DNA from 3 places in the Streptomyces sp. NEAU-174 genome. Region 2 is predicted to be linked to each of the others. Evidence: riboswitches for the same ligand, from Rfam matches in the RefSeq annotation. Region 2 holds a riboswitch; each other region holds the start of a gene.
The links. Region 2 has a riboswitch for S-adenosylmethionine ahead of ACT2CW_RS16790 (aminotransferase class V-fold PLP-dependent enzyme). Riboswitches for the same ligand answer to the same signal wherever they lie in the genome.
Positions count from the first base shown of each region.

Region 1: linked by a shared signal. The riboswitch ahead of ACT2CW_RS05935 (glutathione S-transferase C-terminal domain-containing protein) and the one ahead of ACT2CW_RS16790 (aminotransferase class V-fold PLP-dependent enzyme) in region 2 are both predicted to bind S-adenosylmethionine.
Region 3: linked by a shared signal. The riboswitch ahead of thrC (threonine synthase) and the one ahead of ACT2CW_RS16790 (aminotransferase class V-fold PLP-dependent enzyme) in region 2 are both predicted to bind S-adenosylmethionine.

Region 1 covers NZ_JBQTCE010000002.1:227,364-234,699, forward strand. Annotated here, with positions in the region: gene ACT2CW_RS05920 (CU044_5270 family protein) at 1-581, shown strand, start outside; gene ACT2CW_RS05925 (Fpg/Nei family DNA glycosylase) at 663-1,451, opposite strand; gene ACT2CW_RS05930 (PP2C family protein-serine/threonine phosphatase) at 1,537-2,685, shown strand; SAM riboswitch class IV at 2,819-2,965, shown strand; gene ACT2CW_RS05935 (glutathione S-transferase C-terminal domain-containing protein) at 3,310-4,155, shown strand; partial or broken gene ACT2CW_RS05940 (transposase) at 4,276-4,478, shown strand; gene ACT2CW_RS05945 (effector-associated constant component EACC1) at 4,637-5,068, shown strand; gene ACT2CW_RS05950 (caspase, EACC1-associated type) at 5,065-7,336, shown strand, end outside.
Region 2 covers NZ_JBQTCE010000005.1:244,648-251,983, forward strand. Annotated here, with positions in the region: gene ACT2CW_RS16780 (rhomboid family intramembrane serine protease) at 1-609, shown strand, start outside; gene ACT2CW_RS16785 (Lrp/AsnC ligand binding domain-containing protein) at 606-887, shown strand; gene ACT2CW_RS16790 (aminotransferase class V-fold PLP-dependent enzyme) at 1,481-2,881, opposite strand; SAM riboswitch class IV at 3,087-3,205, opposite strand; gene trpD (anthranilate phosphoribosyltransferase) at 3,321-4,394, opposite strand; gene qcrB (cytochrome bc1 complex cytochrome b subunit) at 4,572-6,209, opposite strand; gene qcrA (cytochrome bc1 complex Rieske iron-sulfur subunit) at 6,206-7,261, opposite strand; gene qcrC (cytochrome bc1 complex diheme cytochrome c subunit) at 7,258-7,336, opposite strand, start outside.
Region 3 covers NZ_JBQTCE010000001.1:261,600-268,935, reverse strand. Annotated here, with positions in the region: gene ACT2CW_RS01115 (alpha,alpha-trehalose-phosphate synthase (UDP-forming)) at 1-1,188, opposite strand, end outside; gene ACT2CW_RS01110 (glucosyl-3-phosphoglycerate synthase) at 1,372-2,319, opposite strand; SAM riboswitch class I at 2,519-2,660, shown strand; gene thrC (threonine synthase) at 2,679-3,971, shown strand; gene ACT2CW_RS01100 (MoaD/ThiS family protein) at 3,968-4,246, shown strand; gene ACT2CW_RS01095 (cold-shock protein) at 4,655-4,861, shown strand; gene groL (chaperonin GroEL) at 5,214-6,839, shown strand; gene murQ (N-acetylmuramic acid 6-phosphate etherase) at 6,955-7,336, opposite strand, start outside.

The DNA of each region.
Region 1 (7,336 bases), on a different contig from region 2:
CGGTGACGCTGCCCCGGGAGTGGCTGACCCGCTGGAACGCGGACGGCAGCGGATCCACGCTGGAGGTGGCCACCGATCCGCGCCATCCGGGCCGCCCGGTGATCGAGGACGGTCCCCCGCCGCGTACGGTCCACGACGGCAAGGTGCTGAGCGAGGCGCACTATCCACCGGGTATCAACGGCGCCAACCAGAGCTACTTCGAGGACCCCCCGGCCGGTGCCTCCGCGCTGCGCGAGTATCTCGCCGTCTGGTCCCCGGGCGCCGACCGCGACCCGGAAGAGCTGCTCTCGGCCATCGGGTCCTTCCGCACGGTGTGGATCCCGGGACCGCGCCAGCGGGCGGACATCGTCACCCTGCTCTCCGGGATCGAGGGGCTCCGCCCGGCGGGCAGGGTCACCGACCGGCTCGGCCGGGAGGGGCAGGGTTTCCGGTTCACCGGCACCCCCGGGGGCCGTTATCTGATCGTCCTCGACCCGGACGACGGCAGCGTGCTGGACATCGAGGAGACCTTCACCCGGGACGATCCCGAGTACCGGGTGAAGGCGGGCGATGTGATGTCCTACACGGCCTACATCTCCTGACCACCGGCCTATATCTCCTGACCACCGGCCACGGCGGGAGGGGCGGGCGGGACGCGGGGGCGCGGCCGGCCCGGTCGGCCGTCAGTCGTCCTCCCGCTGGCAGTGCGGGCACCACAGACTCGTCCGCCCGGAGATCCGGCCGCGGCGCAGCGGATTGCCGCAGCGGGGACAGTGCGGATCCGGATCGTCGCGCCGCCCGGTGAGCCAGTCCGGGTCGTCCGGCACCCGCCCCGCCCGCACCGAGGCGCGCAGCACCTCGCGCAGCGCGCTGTGCAGCCCATCGCGCTCGCCGTCGGTCAGCGCGTTCACCGGCCGCTGCGGATGGATCCGGGCGTGCCACAGGATCTCGTCGCCGAGCAGATTGCCGAGTCCGGCGATCACGGCCTGGTCGGTCAGGGTGGCCTTGACGCGTCCGCGCCGCCCCTCCAGCAGCCGGTCCAGCTCGGCCCGGCTCAGCGAGAGCGCGTCCGGGCCCTGGTCGCCGATGATCCGGTCGATGTCGTCGTCGGTGGCGGCGAGCCAGATGCCCTTGAGTTTGCGCTGGTCCTCGTAGCCGAGGCGGTGGCCGTCGTCGAGGTCGAAGGCGACGCGCTGGAACCGGCCGGCCGGTTCGGAGTCCGCCCCGCAGACCAGCCGCCCGGTCATGCCGAAGTGGAGCACGACGGTGGGCCCGTCGGTGGGGGCGATCAGCCACTTGCCATGGCGGCGCGGTGCCGCGAAGCGGCGGCCCTTGAGGTCGCGCTTCAGCCGCTGCGCGGTCACCCCGTGCAGCACCCCCGGGTCGGCCACCTCCGCCCGCTCGACGCGGCGGCCCTGGGCGCAGGAGGCGAGCGTCCGCCGGAACCCCTCGACATCCGGAAGTTCGGGCATAGCGTCAGGCTACGCCCGGGGCTTCCGTCGCGCGCTGTGGAGAGCGCCCCCGTTCGGGGGTCTTCATCGGATAAAGTACCCAATTATGCGATTCATGCGCGCCACCCCTGGGGTGAGCGGTCGCAGCCAGACCCTGTTCGCGATCACACGGTGTCTGCCGTTCCTGGTCCTGGCGGCGGTACTCGGCATCGAGCTCTCCCCCGCGCACACCCTCTACACCGGCCCCCTGCTCTCCCCGGCGCCGGCGCTGGCGGCGGTGACCATGGGGCCGGTCGGCACCGGCGGGGTGGCGGTCCTGGCGGGCGTGGTCAGCGCGATCACCGCCATCCACAACGACGCCTGGGGCACCCCGCAGCTGTACACCAATCTGCTGGCCCTGCTGGTGGTGGCGGTGGCGAGCGTGGCGACCTGCGCGGTGCGGGTGCGCCGGGACCGCGAACTGGCCCATATCCGCCGGATCGCCGAGGTGTCCCAGAACGTGGTGCTGCGGCCGCTGCCCGCCCGGATGGGCGTGGTGAACACCGCCAGCGTCTATCTGGCGGCCGAGCGCGGTGCGCAGATCGGCGGGGACCTCTACGAGGCGATGTGCACCCGCTACGGAGTGCGGCTGATCGTCGGCGATGTGCGGGGAAAAGGGCTGGCCGCGGTGCGGTCCGCCGCGGCCGTCGTGGGCGCCTTCCGGGAGGCGGTGCACTACGAGCAGGACCTCGCCGAGGTGATGCACCGCTGTGCGGCCGCGCTGGCGCGCGAGTACGAGCTGCTGGACCGCTCCCAGCTACAGGATCCGCGGGAGCTGGATGAGCAGTTCGTCACCGTGCTCCTCGCCCAAGTGGTGACGGACGATTCGCTGGTGCAGCTGGTCAACCGCGGCCATCCGCCGCCCCTGGTGATGCACGAGGGCGAGGTGCGCTCCCTGGACCCGGCGCGCCCGCTGCCGCCGCTCGGCCTCGAGGAGTTCCTCGGCCCTCCCGCGATCGGCGTCGAGACCTTTCCGTTCCTGCCCGGTGACCGGCTGTTGCTGCACACCGACGGGGTGATCGAGGCCCGCAACGACTGCGACGAGTTCTTTCCGCTGCACCGGGCCATGGAGACGCTGGACTGCGCCACCCCGTCCGAGTACCTGGACGGGCTGCGCCACGCCCTGGTCCGGCACACCGAGGGACGGCTGACGGACGACGCGGCCATGGTCCTCATCGAGCGGGACACCGGCGGCGCGGACCGGCCGTTCCGCTGAGCCGGTTGAGCCGGTTGAGCCACCTGTGAGGCCGTTGTGCCAAGGCGCCGTACATCCGCCGTACGGTCGGCCGGTGTTGGCCGCTCCGGCATGGGTTGACGCCCTCGCGGAGCGCGACGACACTGTCAGGGACGGTCACGATTGTCAGCGCCCACCGTGCGGAACCCCCGCTCAGGTGGGTCATCGGCCCCGGCTCGTTGACAGGCAACCCTTCTCCCGCGACGGGGTGCCCCCGGGTGACGACCAGGTTCCGTCGGCGTGGACGGGACAAGCGCGGTCTCGCTGCCCCGCGAGCCCCCGATGATGGGATCGGTGGAGATGCCCAGGACCGACAGCCACGGGGACGGCGTCCGCCGGCGTCCCCGTCCGTTGTCCCCGCTCCGCCGGCTCCGCCTCCTGACCAGACGGCTGCACATCGATCTGCTGCGCATCTGTAGCGCCTCCAGTCCAGCTCTCTGAGTCGGCCCGAGTCGACACGGTCACCGAGCGCGGTCCCGCGCGCCGGGGTCGGGTGTGTCCCGGCCCCGCCCGGCGGGTGCCCCGCGCGGGCTTCCCCTCCGTCGTGCCACCGGCGCCGCCCTCGACCGGCGGTGGCCGGGGCTTCCGTCACTGCCTTGGAGAGCCATGTCCGAGACGTTTCCGGTCAGTTCAGGTCCTGCCGCTCTTCTCGACCCCGACCCCTGCTCACCCCGCCCCCGGATCGCCCCGCCCGCGCCCCCGCACCGCTTCCGCAGCCGCATCGGCGTCGACCTCGCCGGTGGCTTCTATCCGGTGCCGCATCGCTATCGGCTCTACCTCTCCGCGAACTGTCCGCTCTCACTGCGCGTCTCCATCACCCTCGATCTGCTCGGGCTGCGGGACACCGTGGCCACCACCCTCGTCGGGCTCCCGCAGGACACCCCCGAGGCGTACGCCGCGCTCCGCGGGGCCTACGAGGCCACCTGGCACCGCTACAGCGGACCGGTGGACGCGCCCGCGCTGTGCGACGGCTGGACCGGACGTGTCGTCAGCAATCACACGCCCGACATCCTGCGCGACCTCGCCGGCCATCTGAGCGACGACAGCGGGACCGGACGCCCCCGGCTGCGCCCGGCGGCCCTCGCCACGGACATCGACGCCCTCCGGGACCTGCTCGACGCGGACATCACCGACGCCGCCCGGCAGGCCGGGACGGCCGCCGAGGCGGAGTGCCGGGACGCGGCGCTGGAGAGGCTGCTGACCGCCCTCGGCCGGCTCGACCGCGGGCTGACGGCCGCGCCGTACGCCCTGGGCGAGGAGCTGACCGCCGCCGATGTGGACCTGTGGGTGGCCCTGGTCCAACTCGACACCGAGCACCGGCCCCTGCTGGACGCCGACGCGGCCGACCGGGTCTCCCGCCATGGGCGGCTGCGCGCCTACGTGCGGCGGCTGCACGCCCACCCGGCGTTCCACACCACGCTTCCGGAGGCCGGCCTGGCCGAGGCGCCTTGAGAGGGGGTCGTGCTCCGAGAGGGAGGCATGTGGGTTGATGAGCGATTTGCCGTCACCTGAATGTGTCGGACTGCGGCATCCCCGCCGGTCGGCGGGGATGGGCGTGCTGGGCTGAACACCGTGAGCGAACGCAAGCCCTACCAGACGCACTGATCGAGCCGGTGATCGCCGCGCGGCAGGCCGCACACCAATCGGTCAGCGGCCACCAGGGCCGGTACGAGATGCGGGAGATCGTCGATGCGCTCCTCTACCAGGGCCGCACCGGCTGCCAGTGGGACCTGCTTCCGCACGACCTGCCGCCGCGTGGCGCGGTGATGTACTACCTCACCAAGTTGGGAATGCGCGGCGGAAGGCGGATCCGCGCCGCTGCGTGCGCGGCAGGTGTGCGAGGCGATGGACCTGGAGATCGCCCCCACACCAAGCGCATCTCATGCTGCATTATTCCTATCGTGGACGCGCGAGGCGACGACGGGAGGGCTCGATGCAGGTCGGCATCACGGTTGAGTCGATGGGCAAGGAGGAGGTACTCCTCGACCTGTATCGGTGGCTTCGGGAGGATCAGGACATTCTCCGGCAAGACCATGTCAGTCTGGGTTCCGCGGTGCCGTCCGCCGGCACCATGGGTGCCGTCGAGATCATCAACCTCGTCGTCGGGCATGGTTTGACGGCGCTGAACGTGGCCTTGGCCTACGCGGCCTGGCGCGGCGCGCGTCCTACCGCTCCCGCCGTTACGGTGACGTTCCCCGGTGGTTCCCTCACCCTGCACGATGCGTCGCAGGAGACGATCCAGCGTGTCGTCGAGCAGCTGACCGCGGCAGCTTCGCGAACCACCACCTCCGGCCCTGAGACAGATCCCCGCCCCGCTGGGGAGGGGCAGGACGGCGGCAGCAGTCTTCCGAACGGCAGTCGATGAGCCTGCCGGACCCCGCACGGTCGTGGGCGGTGATTGTCGGCTTCCCCTCTTACGACACCTTGGACGACCTGCCGGCTGTCGCCAACAACGTGCGAAGGCTTCAGGAGATCCTCACCTCTCCTCATTCGTGGAACCTGCCCGCAGAGCACTGCTTGGTCCTTCCTCCTCCGTCCGGGCCCGATGCCCCCACAGTCTCGCGCGATGACGTGCTGGACGCGCTCCATACGGCGGCTACTGCCGCCGAAGACGCGCTGCTGGTGTACTTCGCAGGGCACGGGCTGCTTTCGGAGTCCGGGGAGCTTCATCTCGCGGTGCCTCGGTCCGACCACAGGCGTCTGTATCGCGCGGTCCACTACGAACGCGTTCGGCACGAACTCGTGACCAACTGCCGTGCCCGCAGCCGACTCGTCATCCTCGACTGCTGTTACAGCGGCAGCGCGCTGAAGGGCTATATGGGCGCCGACGACGTGGTAGCGAACAGGGCCCGGGTCGAGGGCACTTACATCATGACGTCCGCCGCCAAGACCGCTCCGGCCCTGGCGCCTCCCGGCGAGACGTACACCGCCTTCACCGGCGAGTTGCTGGCGGCCTTGGAGGCAGGCGTCCCTGGGGCCTCGGAGTTGTTGCGCACGGATGAGGTCTTCCAGCACGTGCGCAGAAGGCTTGCGAATGCCCGACCGCGCCGCCCCATTCCGCAGCAGCGCGCTCGAAACGACGGGCACTCCATCGCGCTCGCCCACAATCGTTGGACGCCACCGCCACCGCCACCGCCAGCATCGCCGGCCCTGCCCGTGGCCCCCGCCGATACACCGGGGCGGCGGCGCAGGCAGCGGCCGACGCTCACACGGGTACAAGCCCGAGTGATCGGTGCGGTAGCGGCCACGGCACTGCTCACGGCCGGACTCGGCAGTGATCGCCCGAAGCTCAGCTGCGACGTGCGGCTCACCCGGGTGGGTGATGAATGTGTCGGCGTCTCTGATGGTTCGATCGTCTTCACCCCTGAACTGGACCAGACTTCCAAGCGCATCTCCGCGGAGAACCACGCAGCAGCGGAGAAGCCGCACGTGACGATCGCCCTACTGACCCCGATGACAGCCCCTGATGAGCAGGGCCGGCGAAGGATCCTCGAACAGGTTCAGGGCGCCTATATGGCCCAGCACAGCGCCAACAGGAGCGAACTCGTCCCTGCGATCCGTCTTGTCCTGGCACAGCCCGGCAGGACGGAAGGAGGGTGGCGCCGACTGGCTGGTCAGCTCCTGGACATGGTGGATGATCCCCGCTATGGCCTACGAGCCGTCGTGGGATTCGACGCCGGAGACAAGCACATCGCCGATGCCGTGAGATTCCTGGCCTCCCGTGGAGTGCCTACGGTGGGAGGGAGCTACACGCCGGAGCCGCCCTCCGGCGCTTCTGAAGCGTCGCCCTACACGGCCTGGACCTCGCCCAGTGCGGGCGACCAACTGCGGGCGTTGGCGTCGTTCTCGACGTCACCAAAACGCGAGGAACGACTTCTGGTTGAGGACCAGCGCCGCGGCGACCCCTATGTGGAAGGGTTGCGGGAAGCCTACAAGGCCCAGGAGCCACTGCCGCGTCGGCTCACCTACGACTCGTCGTCCGCTCGAGCCCCCGTCAGCTCCTCTACGTTCCGTGACATGGTGGACAGCATCTGCTCCCCGAAGGCTGGTATCAAAGAGATCTTCTTCGCGGGGCGGCCTGCGCATTTACGGCTGTTTTTGTCCGCACTCACGGATCGCGCATGCCGAAAAGACCCGAACGTGACGGTAGTCAGCGGCAGCGACACCACCGAGCTAGCCCATGAGCGGGAGCTGCTCCGGAAACTGCGGGGCCAATCCATCACGGTGCGGTATACCGCTGCCGCTCATCCAGACATGTGGGCCAAGACGGCGCCCCAGGAGGGCACTGAAGCGCAGAGGACGGACGCGAGAAGAGCGATGAACGACGCGCTGCGGCAGGCGAAGGAGATCGGAGCCCCCGACCTGGCCGATGGGGAGACGATCACCGTCCATGACTCGGCCCTGACCGCGATCGCAGCGATCCACGCATCGGCGCCCGCATCCTCTTCGCTGCCCAGCACCTCGGATGTCGGAATCGTGTTGCGTAGGCTTCATGGCCGGATGGCCGTCCGTGGGGCAAGCGGCTGGATCTGCCCCGACGACCAGGGCTACCCCTACAACAAAGCCGTCGCCGTGCTCACACTCGACGGGAAGAGCGCCCTCCCGCGCCTGAACGGCGTTGCCTGGCCCGAGG
Region 2 (7,336 bases):
GGGCGGCTGATGGAGGCCCAGTCCACGTACTTCGAGCGCTGGGGGGTGGTGCCCACCGCGCTGTGGAGCGGCGACCCCGATCAGCCGCTCGCCCCGCTGACCGCGCTGTTCGTGCACGGCAACTGGCTGCATCTGCTCGGCAACATGCTGTTCCTCTATGTCTTCGGGGCGATGACCGAGGAGCGGATGGGCCGTTTCCAGTTCGCCGTCTTCTACCTCGCCACCGGCTATCTGGCGCTGCTCGGCTACGCCGCCGCGCACGCCGACTCCGCCCAGTCCCTGGTGGGCGCCTCCGGGGCCATCTCCGGAGTGCTCGGCGCCTTTCTGTGGCTGTTCCCCCGGGCCCGGGTGACCAGCCTCTTCCCCTTCCTGCTCTTCCTCCCGCTGCGGTTTCCCGCCTGGGCGGTGCTGATCTTCTGGGTGGCCCTCCAGTGGCTGGCCGCCCGGCAGGCCGACGACCGCCCCGGCGTGGCCTATCTCGCCCATCTCGTGGGCTTCACGCTCGGGTTTCTCTACGCGTGGGCCCGGTTCGGGCGGACGGCTAGAGTGGGCGGCGCAGCCAGGCCCAGTGAGGCAGCCAGGCCCAGTGAGGGAGAAAGCCAGCCGTGATCACTTCGATCGTGCTCATCAAGACCAACGTGGACCAGATCCCGGAGACCGCCGAGAAGATCGCCGCGCTGGAGGGTGTGAGCGAGGTCTACTCGGTCACCGGCGCGCACGATCTGATCGCGATGGTGCGGGTGGCGCGGCACGACGACCTCGCGGACATCATCACGGGCCAGATCAGCAAGCTCCCGGGGGTCGCCTCGACCGAGACCCACATCGCCTTCCGGACGTACTCGCAGCACGACTTGGAGGCGGCGTTCGCGATCGGGTTGGACGGCTGAGGGTGGCGTCCGGCGGCGCGTAACGCCTGCGGCGGGCTGCTCCCCTCCCCGCCCCTTCCCACAACTGGGGCTCCGCCCCAGCCCCCGGCCGGACAGCCCGCAAGCGCGGACACCCGCGCCGACGAACCGACCGCGATCAGCCCGCCGGTGCGGGCATCCACGACAGTGACGGCGCCCCCTCACCCACCGCGGAAACCGGGGCCCCGGCCGGGCGACGCGGAAGCGCGCAGGCGCCCGCGCCGAGGAACCGACCACGGTCAGCCCACCGCCGCCGACACCCACGACAGCGACGACCGCCCCCTCACCCCCGGGGAAACCAGGGCTCCGCCACAGGACCCGGCCGGGCGACGCGGATGCCCGCCACGTAGGCGCGCAGACGCGGTCGGCCCGCCGGGGCGGGCAATCGCGCCCTCGCCTCCCGCCCGCGGGCACCCTGGTGCCCTGCCCTCACAGGGCGGTCAGCTGATCGTGGGGTCCAGGGGCGGAGCCCCTGGTTGTGGGAAGGGGCGGGGAGGGGAAAGATCCGCCGGGCACCCCGCTGGGCCCGGCGCTCCCGAACTCTTGGCCCAGGGGCCCACGAGGCCCGTTGGGCCTCAGCCGCGGTCCGGGACGCAGCGGCCCTCCTCCGTGCGGTAGCTCCACCGGGCGCCGTCGCGCACCAGCTCCTTCACGGCACCCACGAACCGCTCCACATGCTCATCCGGCGTGCCCGCCCCGAAGCTGACCCGGATCGCGTTCAGCGACCGCTCCCCCGGCGCGGCCTCCGGCGCGCCGCACTCGCCCGGCTCGTCGGGCTCACTGTCCAGCAGGGTGCGGACCAGCGGATGGGCGCAGAACAGACCGTCGCGTACGCCGATGCCGTACTCCGCGGAGAGCGCCGCCGCGAAGTGGGAGCTGTTCCAGCCCTCCACCACGAACGACAGCACACCGACCCGGGGCGCGTCGTCGCCGAACAGCGAGAGCACCCGCACCTCGGGCACCTCGGCCAGCCCCGCCCGCACCTTCTCGATCAGCTGCCGCTCACGGGCGACCAGGCCCTCGAAACCGGCCTCGGTCAGCGCCTTGCACGCCGACGCGATCGCGTAGACCCCGATGACGTTCGGCGAGCCCGCCTCGTGCCGGGCGGCGGTGGTGTGCCACTCGACGTCGACGCCGCCGTCCTCCCTGCGCGTGACCTTACGGCTGGCGCCGCCGCCCGCCAGATACGGCCGGGCCTCCCGCAGCCAGTCCGCCCGCCCGGCCAGCACCCCGGCCCCGAAGGGCGCGTACAGCTTGTGCCCGGAGAAGGCCACCCAGTCCACGTCCGCCTCCGCGATGTCCACGGGGTGGTGCGGGGCCAGCTGCGCGGCGTCCAGGACGATACGGGCGCCGTGGGCGTGCGCGGCCGCGGCCAGCTCCCGCACCGGCCACAGCTCACCGGTCACATTGGACGCGCCGGTCACGCACACCAGCGCCGGGCCCCCGGCACGCCCCGCGAGCGCCTTCTCCAGCGTCTCCACCGCCTGCCGCGGGGAGCGCGGGGCGCTCAGGTAGCGGACGGTGACGTCCTCCCGCTGCTCCCACGGCAGCAGCGAGGCGTGGTGCTCGGTCTCGAAGACGAAGACCTCGGTGCCCCGGGGCGCCACGGCGGCCAGGAGGTTGAGCGAATCGGTGGTGGAGCGGGTGAAGACGACCTGGTCGTCCTCGCGGCAGCCCAGGAAGGCGGCGACGTCCTTACGGCTGTTCTCGAAGAGGTCGGTGGACAACTGCGAGAGGTAGCCCGCCCCGCGGTGCACGCTGCCGTAGTACGGCGCGTAGGCGGCGATGTCGTCCCAGACCCGCCGCAGCGCGGGGGCGCTGGCGGCGTAGTCGAGCGCCGCGTAGGTCACCTCACCGCCGGTGACCAGGGGCACCAGGACATCGCTGCCCAGCACGGGCAGCGGCTCACAGGCGGCGACAGCGGAGGTGGTGGCAGTAGCGGTGGCGGTGGTGGTGGCAGCAGGGCGCGCGGACATGGCGAAGTCTCCCGAAGGGGTCGGATGAATGCGTGACGCGCCGGAAACGGCGGCGGCGACGAGCCGGCCGTAAGGGCGCGGAAAATCGCTCGACGCACGGCCGTACCGCGCGGAGCGCACTGAGGAGAGACGGGGCCGCTCGGCCCTAACGCATTCGCTGCATCACGGAAGAACTCCCTCGACCACCAGGACCCCTAGTGCGAGGGGTCCGCGCTTGCCGCCGGCCTCGCTGCCTGGCGGCCTGGTCATCACCCGGGGCACCCCGCCACGGACGGAGGGTTGCCGGACAGCGGGCCGGGGCCGTAGTCGCTGTCGCTCGTGACCTGGGCAGGAGTATGCCATGTCGGACGCCGGCGCCCATGCCCTGTCCACATCCCGGACAGAACATGGGCGCCGTAAGAGAGCAGCCCGCCGCAGGCGCCAAGGCCCGCCGGACCCCCTACGCGTGGGTGGCCCGGACCCACCGCTCCAGGACGTCACGCGCCGCCCCCGAGTCGATCGACTCGGCGGCCCGCGCCACACCCGCCCCGATCCGGTCCGTCAGCGGCTTGTCCCCCGGCTCCCGCTCGAGCGCCACCAGCGCCGCCGCCGAGTTCAGCAGCACCGCGTCCCGGACCGGGCCCCGCTCGCCCGCCAGCAGCCGGCGGGCCACATCGGCGTTGTACGAGGCGTCCGCGCCCCGCAGGGCCTCCACGGGGGCCCGCTCGACGCCCACGTCCCGGGGGTCGAAGGTCTCCTGGCGCACGGCGCCGTCCCGGACCTCCCACACCTGGGAGGTCGTGGTCACCGTGAGCTCGTCCAGCCCGTCGTCGCCCCGGACGACCAGCGCGGAGGAGCCGCGCTCGGCCAGCACCCCGGCGATGATGGGCGCCATACGGGCGTCGGCGACCCCGGTCGCCTGGGAGGTGACCTTCGCCGGGTTGGTCAGCGGGCCGAGCAGGTTGAACGGGGTGGCGACGCCCAGCTCGCGGCGGGCCGAGGCGACATGCCGCAGCGACGGGTGGAACTTCACCGCGAAGCAGAAGGTGATCCCCGCCTCCTCGGCGACCTCGACCACCCGCTCGGGGGTGATGTCCAGATTGACGCCGAGCTTCTCCAGCACGTCGGAGGCGCCGCTGGCGGAGGACGCGGCGCGGTTGCCGTGCTTGACCACCCGCGCGCCGGTACCGGCGACGACCAGCGCGGACATGGTGGAGATGTTGACGGTCCTGGCGCGATCGCCGCCGGTGCCCACGATGTCCACGGTCGCCCCCGGCACCTCGATCACCCGGGCGTGCTCGTACATGGCCCGCACCAGACCGGCCACCTCGGAGACCGTCTCGCCCTTGGCGCGCAGCGCGATCGCGAACCCGGCGATCTGGGCGTCGGTGGCCTCGCCCCGCATGATCCGGTCCATGGCCCAGGCGGTGTCCTCGGCATCGAGGTCCCGGCCGGCGATCAGCGAGCTCAGTACGTCCGGCCAGGTGCGGGCCGTCGCGGTGCTGTCGCCTCCGGCGGGGGTCACAACGTCCATGGTCCGCTCCTGGATCCGTGGGGGTGGGCAGGGAAGGGGTCCGCGCACTTCAGCGGCCCGCCGCAAGCCTATCGGCCGCACGGCCGGGGCCCCGGCCGGACCGTGCGGTCCGGGCCGGGGCCCTGGTCTGTGGCGTAGCTGTATGGAGAAACCGGTCGCTGAGGGGTTACCGGGAGATCAGTGGTGGCCGTGGCCGCTGGTGATCTCGTGGTACTCCTCGCGGGTCGGCTTCGGAATGACGTTGTCCCCGCCGTAGTAGCCCTTGGAGAGCTTCGAACGGAGCTTCTGGGAACGCTTTATCTTCCGCTTGACCCCGTTCTCGTCGACCTCCGGGCCGATCTCGTAGGGCTCGGGCTGCTCATGCTGGGTGAGGATGTGCAGCTGCTCCTGCGCGAGCGGCTCGTGGACCTCGATGAACTCACCGTGCGGCAGCCGCTTGATGATGCCGGTCTCGCGGCCGTGCAGCACCTTGTCCTTGTCCCGCCGCTGGAGGCCGAGGCAGATCCGCTTGGTGGCGATGAACGCCAGGACCGGGCCGACGAAGAAGGCGATCCGCACGAACCACGTGATCGAGTTGATCGACAGGTGGAAGTGGGTGGCCCACAGGTCGTTACCGCCACCGACCAGCATCACGAAGTACGCGGTGATCCAGGCGACACCGAACGCGGTACGCGTCGGGGCGTTGCGCGGGCGGTCCAGGATGTGGTGCTCACGCTTGTCGCCGGTGATCCAGGACTCGATGAACGGGTAGAGCCCGATCGCGAACAGGACCAGCGGGAAGAGCACGATCGGGATGAACACGCCCAGGACGAGCGTGTGGCCCCAGGCGGTGATCTCCCAGCCCGGCATCACACGGACCAGACCCTCGGCGAAGCCCATGTACCAGTCGGGCTGGGCGCCGGTGGACACCTGGTCGGGCCGGTAGGGGCCGATGGTCCAGATCGGGTTGATGGTCGCGACCGCGGAGAGGACCGCGATCACACCGAAGACCAGGAAGAAGAAGCCGCCCGCCTTGGCCATGTAGACCGGCAGCAGAGGCATGCCGACGACGTTCTTCTCGGTCTTTCCGGCCCCGGGGTACTGCGTGTGCTTGTGGTAGAAGACCAGGATCAGGTGCGCCACCAGCAGGCCGAGCATGATGCCCGGCAGCAGCAGGACGTGGACCGGGTAGAGCCTCGCGATGAGGTCCGTCCCCGGGAACTCGCCGCCGAAGACGAACATCGAGATGTAGGTGCCGACCACCGGGATCGACAGGAACACACCCTCGATGAACCGCAGACCGGTGCCGGAGAGCAGGTCGTCGGGGAGCGAGTAGCCGGTGAAGCCGGTCAGCATGCCGAGGAAGAACAGCAGGAAGCCGAACAGCCAGTTGATCTCACGCGGCTTGCGGAACGCACCGGTGAAGAACACGCGCATCATGTGCGTGAACATGCCGGCGAGGAAGACCAGCGCGGCCCAGTGGTGGATCTGCCGGATCAGCAGACCGCCGCGCACCTCGAAGCTGATGTCGAGGGTCGACTGGAACGCCTCGGACATCCGCACGCCCTGCATCGGGACGTACGGGCCCTCGTAGACCACCTCCGACATGCTGGGGTGGAAGAACAGCGTCAGGTACACACCCGTGAGGATGATGACGATGAAGCTGTAGAGGCAGACCTCGCCCAGCATGAAGGACCAGTGGTCCGGGAAGATCTTGCGCATATTGGCCTTGGCCAGGCTGTAGATGCCCAGCCGGCCATCGGCCCAGTCCGCGACGCGCTCGCCCGCGGGCGCTTTGCCCCGGCGCTGCGCGGCGCTGTCGCTTGTAGTACTCATCCGCGCTCCCAGTAAGCAGGACCGACGGGCTCCGAGAAGTCGCCCATGGCTTCGAGGTACCCCTGGTCGTTGGCCCTGATCCGCAGCTGCGGCAGCGCGTGACCGGCCGGACCGAAGATCACTCGGCCACCGTCGGAGAGGTCGAAGGTCGACTGGTGGCAGGGGCACAGGACGTGGTGGGTCTGCTGCTCATAGAGGTTGATCGGGCAGCCGACGTGGGTGCAGATCTTGGAGAACGCGACGATGCCCTCGTGCGACCAGTCCAGTTCGCGCTTGTCCTTGATGTTCTCCGGCTGGAGCCGGACCAGCATCAGGGCGGCCTTGGCGATCTCCGTCTGGAAGTCGTGCTGCTCCTCGCTCATGCCCTCGGGCATGGCGAAGGTGAGCGAGCCGACGGCGATGTCCTCGGGGCGCAGCGGCTGCATGGTGTTGTAGTTCATCAGCCGCTTGCCCTTGGCCCACTTGGTGTGCCGGAGCTTGGTGCCCGGCATCGGACCGAGGTCCCGCAGCAGCACGATGCCGGAGAGCGGCACCAGCGCGAGCGCGCCGAAGAGGGTGTTGCGGGCCAGCTTGCGCCGGCCGAAGCCGGACTCCTTGGCGCCGGCGGCGAAGTCCTCGAGGACCTTCGACTTGACCTCGGGGCTGGCCTCGATGGGGTGGCGCTCGTCGGCGATCTCCACATCGGACATCAGGGTGCGGGCCCAGTGGACCGCGCCCGCGCCGATGGTGAACAGCGCGATGCCGAGCGTCACCCCCAGCGCGAAGTTCAGCGCGCTGATGTGCCCGATCGGGAAGACGTAGATGTACTTGTCGACCGGGAGTGCCACATACGCGGCGATGAAGGCGATCGTGGCCAGCATCGAGACCGTGAAGAGCAGGGCGACGGTGCGCTCGGAGCGCCTCGCGGCCCGCTCGTCGATGTCCTGCTTACGGTGCTCGTGCGGCGGCAGCCCCGGGTCGGCGAACGGGTCCTCGGCCGGCCTTACGGCGCTCTCGGCCCCCCGCGCTTCCGGCAGCTTGTCTTCTGCTTCTGAAATCTCGTGGCTACTCATGACTTCTTGGCCTTTGCGGTCCGGGCGGCGACCCAGATGGTGAGGACGATCATCGCGCCCATGCCGAAGACCCAG
Region 3 (7,336 bases), on a different contig from region 2:
CACGTCCGCCAGCCGGTAGGCCGCGAGGGACCGGGCGAAGTCGTCCTTCACATGCAGGGCGACCGGGGTCCACCCCTCCGTGCCGTACTCCTCGTTGATCTCGTCCGCGATCCGCCGCACCCGCTCCGTGTAGTCGCGGTAGACCGCGAGGTCCTGGCGCGAGGGGTAGGCGAACGCGACGTGCACCACGCGCTCGCGCCATTCGGGACGGGTCTCCAGCAGCCGCCGGTAGGCCAGCAGCCCGCGCACGATGTTCTTGGACAGCTCGGTGCGGTCCACCCGGACGATCGACTTCCGGCCCGGCCCGATCTGCGCCCGCAGAGTGCTCAGCCGTTCGTCCACATCGGCCCGGCGCGACCGCTCCCGCAGGAAGTCCGCGTCGGCGCCCAGGCCGTGGACGCCCAGCCGGGTCTCCCGGCCCTCGAAGCGCACGGCCGTCACCATGCCGCCACCGCCACCGCTACCGCTACCGCTATCGTCGCGGACGATCTCCGCGCCCAGCACCGCCGCGCAGCAGTCGGCGAAGGCGGTGGCCCAGCGCTCGGTGAGGAACGCGGCGCGGTCGCCGCCGAGGATGCCGCGCAGCACACCCGCCGCGACGTCGTCCGGCAGCAGCCGGTAGTAGTCCGGTGGGGCCCACGGGGTGTGGGAGAAGTGACCGATCCGCAGATCGGGGCGGCGCTCGCGGAGCATCGCGGGCACCAGCGCCAAGTGGTAGTCCTGCACCAGGACGACGGCCTCGTCCACCGCCTCCTGGGCAAGCGCGTCCGCGAAGGCCGCGTTATAGCTCTCGTAGGCCGCCCACTGCTCGGCGAACTCCGCGTCGAAGACCGGCTCGACCGGGGTCTGGTAGAGCAGATGGTGGACGAACCACAGCACCGAATTGGCCACGCCGTTGTACGCGGCGGCGAAGACGTCCGGCGCGATGTCGAGCATCCGCACCTGCTGGCCGCCGGTGTCACCGGGGTTCAGATGGCTGTCCCCGGCCCGCCGCGCCGCCTCGCGGTCGCCCTCGCCGAGCGCCGCGCACACCCACACCCCGCCCGACTCGGGGCCGATCGCGCTGAGCCCGGAGACCAGCCCGCCACCGCCGCGCCGGGCGGTGAGCGAGCCGTCCTCGCCCAGGGTGTACGAGACCGGGCCGCGGTTGGACGCGACCAGGATCGGGGCGGTGCGCGGAACTGCCATGTCGCGAGCCTAGCCAGGCGCGGCCCCGCGCAAACGTACGTACGGTTTCTTGCCCCGTAGGTGCTATTCCGGTTCCCGGTTCCAGCCACGTGAGCGCCGAGACGCACGGCGTCACGCCACGTGTCACGCCGTGCGTCACGCCGCGCGTCACCCCGTGCGTCACGCCACGCGTCACCCCGTGCGTTACGCCGCGCGCCGCGCCGTGTACTCCGGGACCTCGACCATCGGCGGCCGCTCCTCGGTGTCCACCGCCGTGGTGCGCGGCTCGAAGCCGTTCTCGCCCCGGTCGAACTGGGTCAGCCGCGGCCGCACCAAGTGGCCCCTGGCCAGCCGCAGCTGTGCGGTGCGGTAGATCGCGGCCGCCATCCGGCCGAGCGCCTGCCCGTCCTGGTGGCGGTGTTTGCGTACCCCGATGTCCACCTGGCCGAGCGCGTCGAGCCCCACCGTGTGCAGCGCGTCCACCAGCAGCCCGAGCTCGACGCCGTAGCCGACCGGGAAGGGCAGCCGCTCCAGCAGCGAGCGGCGCGCCGCGTACTCCCCGCCCAGCGGCTGGACGAATCCGGCCAGCTGGGGCCAGTGCAGATTCAGCAGCGGGCGGGCGACCAGCTCGGTGACCCGGCCGCCCTGGCCCGCCAGCTCGCCGAGCGGGCGGTCGTACATGCCCTTCACCAGGTGCAGCGTGGGGTCGGTCAGCAGCGGACCGACGATCCCCGAGACAAAGCGCGGTTCGAATTCCCGCAGGTCGGCGTCGATGAAGCAGACGATGTCGCCGCTGGTGGCCAGCAGGGACCGCCACAGCACCTCGCCCTTGCCGGGCAGCGCGGGCAGCCGGGGCAGCAGCGAGTCGCGGGGGACGACGGTGGCGCCCGCCGCCGCGGCGACCTCGGCGGTGCGGTCCGTGGAACCGGAGTCCAGCACCACCAGCTCATCCACCAGCGACATCGCCTCGCCCATCAGCTCACGCCGGATCGTGTCGGCGATCTCGCCGACCGTGGCCTCCTCGTTCAGGGCGGGCAGGACCACGCTCACCGTCGTCGCCGCGGACCGCTTCGCGGCCAGCAGGCGATCCAGCGGACGGTCGTCGGCAGACCAGGAGCGGCGCTTCAGCCAGCGCTCCACCTCATCCAGCACCTGTGTCTCTCCCCTGCTGTGGTCGCTGTGACCCATCTCGCGCATCGGACGGCTACCTCAACCATCCGGGCCTTCGGTTACAGTCTTGAACAACGCACATGGCCGTCGTATGTCGGGGTCGACCTCGACGTTTACCGAGGTACCGACGTACCGACGACGCTGGTGCCGACAAACGCCCCGGGTCCGCCCGGCGCCATACCGCTCATCCAGAGGGGCAGAGGGAACGGCCCGTTGAAGCCCCGGCAACCCTCCAGCTGATCTCGCATTCCGCAGCGAGGCTCCCAGCTCGGGAAGGTGCCAATTCCGTCTCGTGGCGAAATGCGTCGCGAGGAAGATGAGGAGAAAGGGCCTCGCCATCCATGGCTGTGCAGTCAGTAGAAAGCTCAACGACCTCCTCCACCTCCGGTGCCTTCGGCCCCGCCGTCGCATTGTCCTGCCGGGAGTGCGGTGAGCGCTTCGAGCTGGGGCCGATCTTCGCGTGTGAGGCCTGTTTCGGGCCCCTCGAGATCGCGTACGAGCTCCCGGCCGGCGACCCGGAGGGGCTGCGCCGACAGATCGAGGCCGGTCCGAACAGCATCTGGCGCTATGCCCCGCTGCTGCCCGTCCCCGCGGACGTGGCGCAGCTGCCGAGCCTGAACCCCGGCTTCACCCAGTTGGTCAAGGCCGACCACCTCGCCCGTGAGCTCGGCGTCACCGGTGAGCTGCACATCAAGGACGACTCCGGGAACCCGACCCACTCCTTCAAGGACCGGGTCGTCGCCATCGCCGTCCAGGCCGCCCGCACCTTCGGCTTCACCACCCTCTCCTGCTCCTCCACCGGCAACCTCGCCGGCGCGGTGGGCGCCGCGGCCGCCCGCGCGGGCTTCCGCTCCTGCGTCTTCATCCCGCACGACCTGGAGGCGGGCAAGGTCGTCATGGCCGCGGTCTACGGCGGTGAGCTGGTCGGCATCGAGGGCACCTACGACGACGTCAACCGCTTTTGCAGCGAGCTGATTGGCGACCCCGCGGGCGAGGGCTGGGGCTTCGTCAACGTCAATCTGCGGCCGTACTACGGCGAGGGCTCCAAGACCCTGGCGTACGAGATCTGCGAGCAGCTCGGCTGGCGGCTGCCGGACCAGATCGTCATCCCGATCGCCTCCGGCTCCCAGCTCACCAAGATCGACAAGGGGCTGAAGGAGCTGATCGCGATCGGGCTGGTCGAGGACCGGCCCTACAAGATCTTCGGCGCCCAGGCCGAGGGCTGCTCCCCGGTCTCCGCCGCCTTCAAGGCCGGCCATGACGTCGTACGGCCGCAGAAGCCGCGGACCATCGCCAAGTCGCTGGCCATCGGCAACCCCGCGGACGGCCCGTACGTCCTGGACATCGCCCGCCGTACGGGCGGCGCGGTGGAGGACGTGAACGACGAGCAGATCGTCGACGCCATCAAGCTGCTGGCCCGCACCGAGGGGATCTTCGCGGAGACCGCGGGCGGCGTGACCGTCGGCGTGACCAAGAAGCTGATCGAGGACGGTCTGCTCGACCCGTCCCTGACGACCGTCGTGCTCAACACCGGCGACGGCCTCAAGACCCTCGACGCGGTGGCCCCCACCACGGGTCCCTCCGCCATCATCCGACCCACCCTTGACTCGTTCCGAGAGGCTGGCCTCGCATGAGCGTCAACGTCCGAATCCCGACCATCCTCCGCACCTACACCGGCGGTCAGGCAGAGGTCCCGGCCGAGGGCGCGACCCTCGCCGAGGTCCTGGCGGACCTGGAGAAGAACCACGCGGGCATCTCGGCGCGCGTCCTGGACGACACCGGCAAGCTCCGCCGCTTCGTGAACGTCTACGTCAACGACGACGACGTCCGCTTCGCCGACGGCCTGGCCACGGCGACCCCGGACGGCGCCGGGATCTCGATCATCCCGGCGGTCGCGGGCGGCTGCTGACCCCGCGCCCCCCTCCTCACCTTTGGCATCGCCCCGTCCGGGGACAACCGGACGGGGCGATTCCGTGTGTGGAATCGCGATACAGTTGCCCGGATTCCCCGACGGCTCCGGGGTCGGAGCCACATATGAGAACTCGTCAAGTTGTGCGTAAAGTGTGAGCGCGAATTGTCGGGTTGGTTCCTTATGTCCGGCCCGGCTTGCCCGAACTTCACATAATTTCTCACTTTTAACCGTTCGACCGTGCCCAGAATTCTCGTCCGATTGACCTGTTGCAGAGGGCGTTGGGACGGATACATTCAGCGGCGGTCGACGCGTTCCGGCGCACACCCCCCACATCCGGGGGGTGAGGTCTGACCCGGGTCCGCGGAGTGCGGTCCTGCGCAAGGGCCAGCAATAGGGGAGTTAGGAATGGCTCAGGGCACCGTCAAGTGGTTCAACGCGGAGAAGGGGTACGGCTTCATCGCGGTCGACGGTGGTGCGGACGTGTTCGTCCACTACAGCGCGATCCAGATGGACGGGTACCGCACCCTCGAGGAAGGCCAGCGGGTCGAGTTCGAGATCTCGCAGGGTCAGAAGGGCCCGCAGGCCGACATGGTCCGCGTGGCCGTAGGCTGACGCGCCGACGCGACGCAGCTGAAACGAACAAATCTGAAGGGTCCGTGCCCCGAACAGGGTACGGACCCTTCGGCGTGCCCGGGTCGCTGGGGTCTGTACGCCCTTCGGGCGCTTGCGCCCACCCGTCGCCCGACCACCGCCCCTCAAGGACGCCCTTCGGGCGCTTGCACTCGATGGGCCCGAGTGCTAATCATTGGCGTTAGCACTCTGACGTTGAGAGTGACAGAAGGACCGGGTCGGTGAGGCCCGCCAGGCCATGCGGGGCAAGGAACCGCGGGGCAGGCAGGTCGTCCGTCGCGGGCGCCAGCGCGGTCCGGAGCAATCCACCCCGTCTCTGGGAGGACCACTTCACATGGCCAAGATCATCGCGTTCGACGAGGAGGCGCGGCGCGGCCTCGAGCGCGGGATGAACCAGCTCGCCGACGCCGTCAAGGTCACCCTCGGCCCCAAGGGCCGCAACGTCGTCCTCGAGAAGAAGTGGGGCGCCCCCACGATCACCAACGATGGTGTGTCCATCGCCAAGGAGATCGAGCTCGAGGACGCGTACGAGAAGATCGGCGCCGAGCTGGTCAAGGAGGTCGCGAAGAAGACGGACGACGTCGCCGGTGACGGCACGACGACCGCGACCGTCCTCGCCCAGGCGCTGGTCAAGGAGGGCCTGCGCAACGTCGCCGCGGGTGCCAACCCGATGGCGCTCAAGCGCGGTATCGAGAAGGCCGTCGAGGCCGTCTCCGCCCAGCTCCTCGAGCAGGCCAAGGACGTGGAGACCAAGGAGCAGATCGCCTCCACCGCCTCCATCTCCGCCGCCGACACCCAGATCGGTGAGCTCATCGCCGAGGCGATGGACAAGGTCGGCAAGGAAGGTGTCATCACCGTCGAGGAGTCGCAGACCTTCGGGCTCGAGCTCGAGCTCACCGAGGGCATGCGCTTCGACAAGGGCTACATCTCCCCGTACTTCGCGACGGACATGGAGCGTATGGAGGCGTCGCTCGACGACCCGTACATCCTGATCGTCAACTCCAAGATCAGCAGCGTGAAGGACCTCCTCCCGCTGCTCGAGAAGGTCATGCAGTCGGGCAAGCCGCTGCTGATCATCGCCGAGGACGTCGAGGGCGAGGCCCTGGCCACCCTGGTCGTCAACAAGATCCGTGGCACCTTCAAGTCCGTCGCCGTCAAGGCCCCGGGCTTCGGTGACCGCCGTAAGGCCATGCTCGGTGACATCGCCATCCTTACCGGTGGCACCGTCATCTCCGAGGAGGTCGGCCTCAAGCTGGAGAACGCCGGTCTCGACCTGCTCGGCCGGGCCCGCAAGGTCACGGTCACCAAGGACGAGACCACGATCGTGGACGGCGCCGGCGACACCGAGCAGGTGCAGGGCCGCGTCAACCAGATCCGTGCCGAGATCGAGAACTCGGACTCGGACTACGACCGCGAGAAGCTCCAGGAGCGCCTGGCGAAGCTGGCCGGCGGCGTGGCCGTCATCAAGGCCGGTGCCGCCACCGAGGTCGAGCTCAAGGAGCGCAAGCACCGCATCGAGGACGCGGTGCGCAACGCCAAGGCCGCCGTCGAGGAGGGCATCGTCGCCGGTGGTGGCGTGGCCCTGCTCCAGACCGTCTCGGTCTTCGAGAAGCTGGAGCTCGAGGGCGACGAGGCCACCGGTGCCCAGGCCGTGCGCCTGGCCCTGGAGGCCCCGCTGAAGCAGATCGCGGTCAACGCCGGTCTCGAGGGCGGCGTCGTGGTCGAGAAGGTGCGCAACCTGACCCCGGGTCACGGCCTCAACGCCGCGACCGGTGAGTACGTGGACCTGATCGCCGAGGGCATCATCGACCCGGCCAAGGTCACGCGCTCCGCGCTCCAGAACGCCGCGTCGATCGCCGCGCTGTTCCTCACCACCGAGGCCGTCATCGCCGACAAGCCGGAGAAGGCGGCCCCGGCGGGCGCTCCGGGCGGCATGCCGGGCGGTGACATGGACTTCTGATCGACTTGGCGCGTTCGCTCGCCGGTCGGTCGTACCGTCCGAACGTCGGGGCGGCACCCTCTCCCAGGGGTGCCGCCCCGACGGCGTATCCGGGCCCCGTGCCCAGATGAGGGGCTCACCCCGTGGCGGCCTCGGTGGCCTCCAGGGCGGCGCGCAGATGGCCGTGCGCCTCGGCGAGGAGCTTCTCGGCGGTCGGGGCGTCCACCTCGCCCAGGATGGTCAGGATCGCGTTCTTCACCTCGCCGTCCGTGGCCGCCAGCGCGCTCTCGATCCGCTCGTCGGAGGCGCCGGTCGCCAGGAAGACGATCCTCCGCGAACGGGCGCGCAGCTTGTCGTTGGACGCGCGCACATCGACCATCAGATTCCCGAAGGTCTTGCCCAGCCGGATCATGGTGATGGTCGAGATCATGTTGAGCACCAGCTTCTGGGCCGTGCCCGCCTTCAGTCGGGTCGAGCCGGTGAGCAGCTCCGGCCCCACGATGACCTCGATGCCGTGG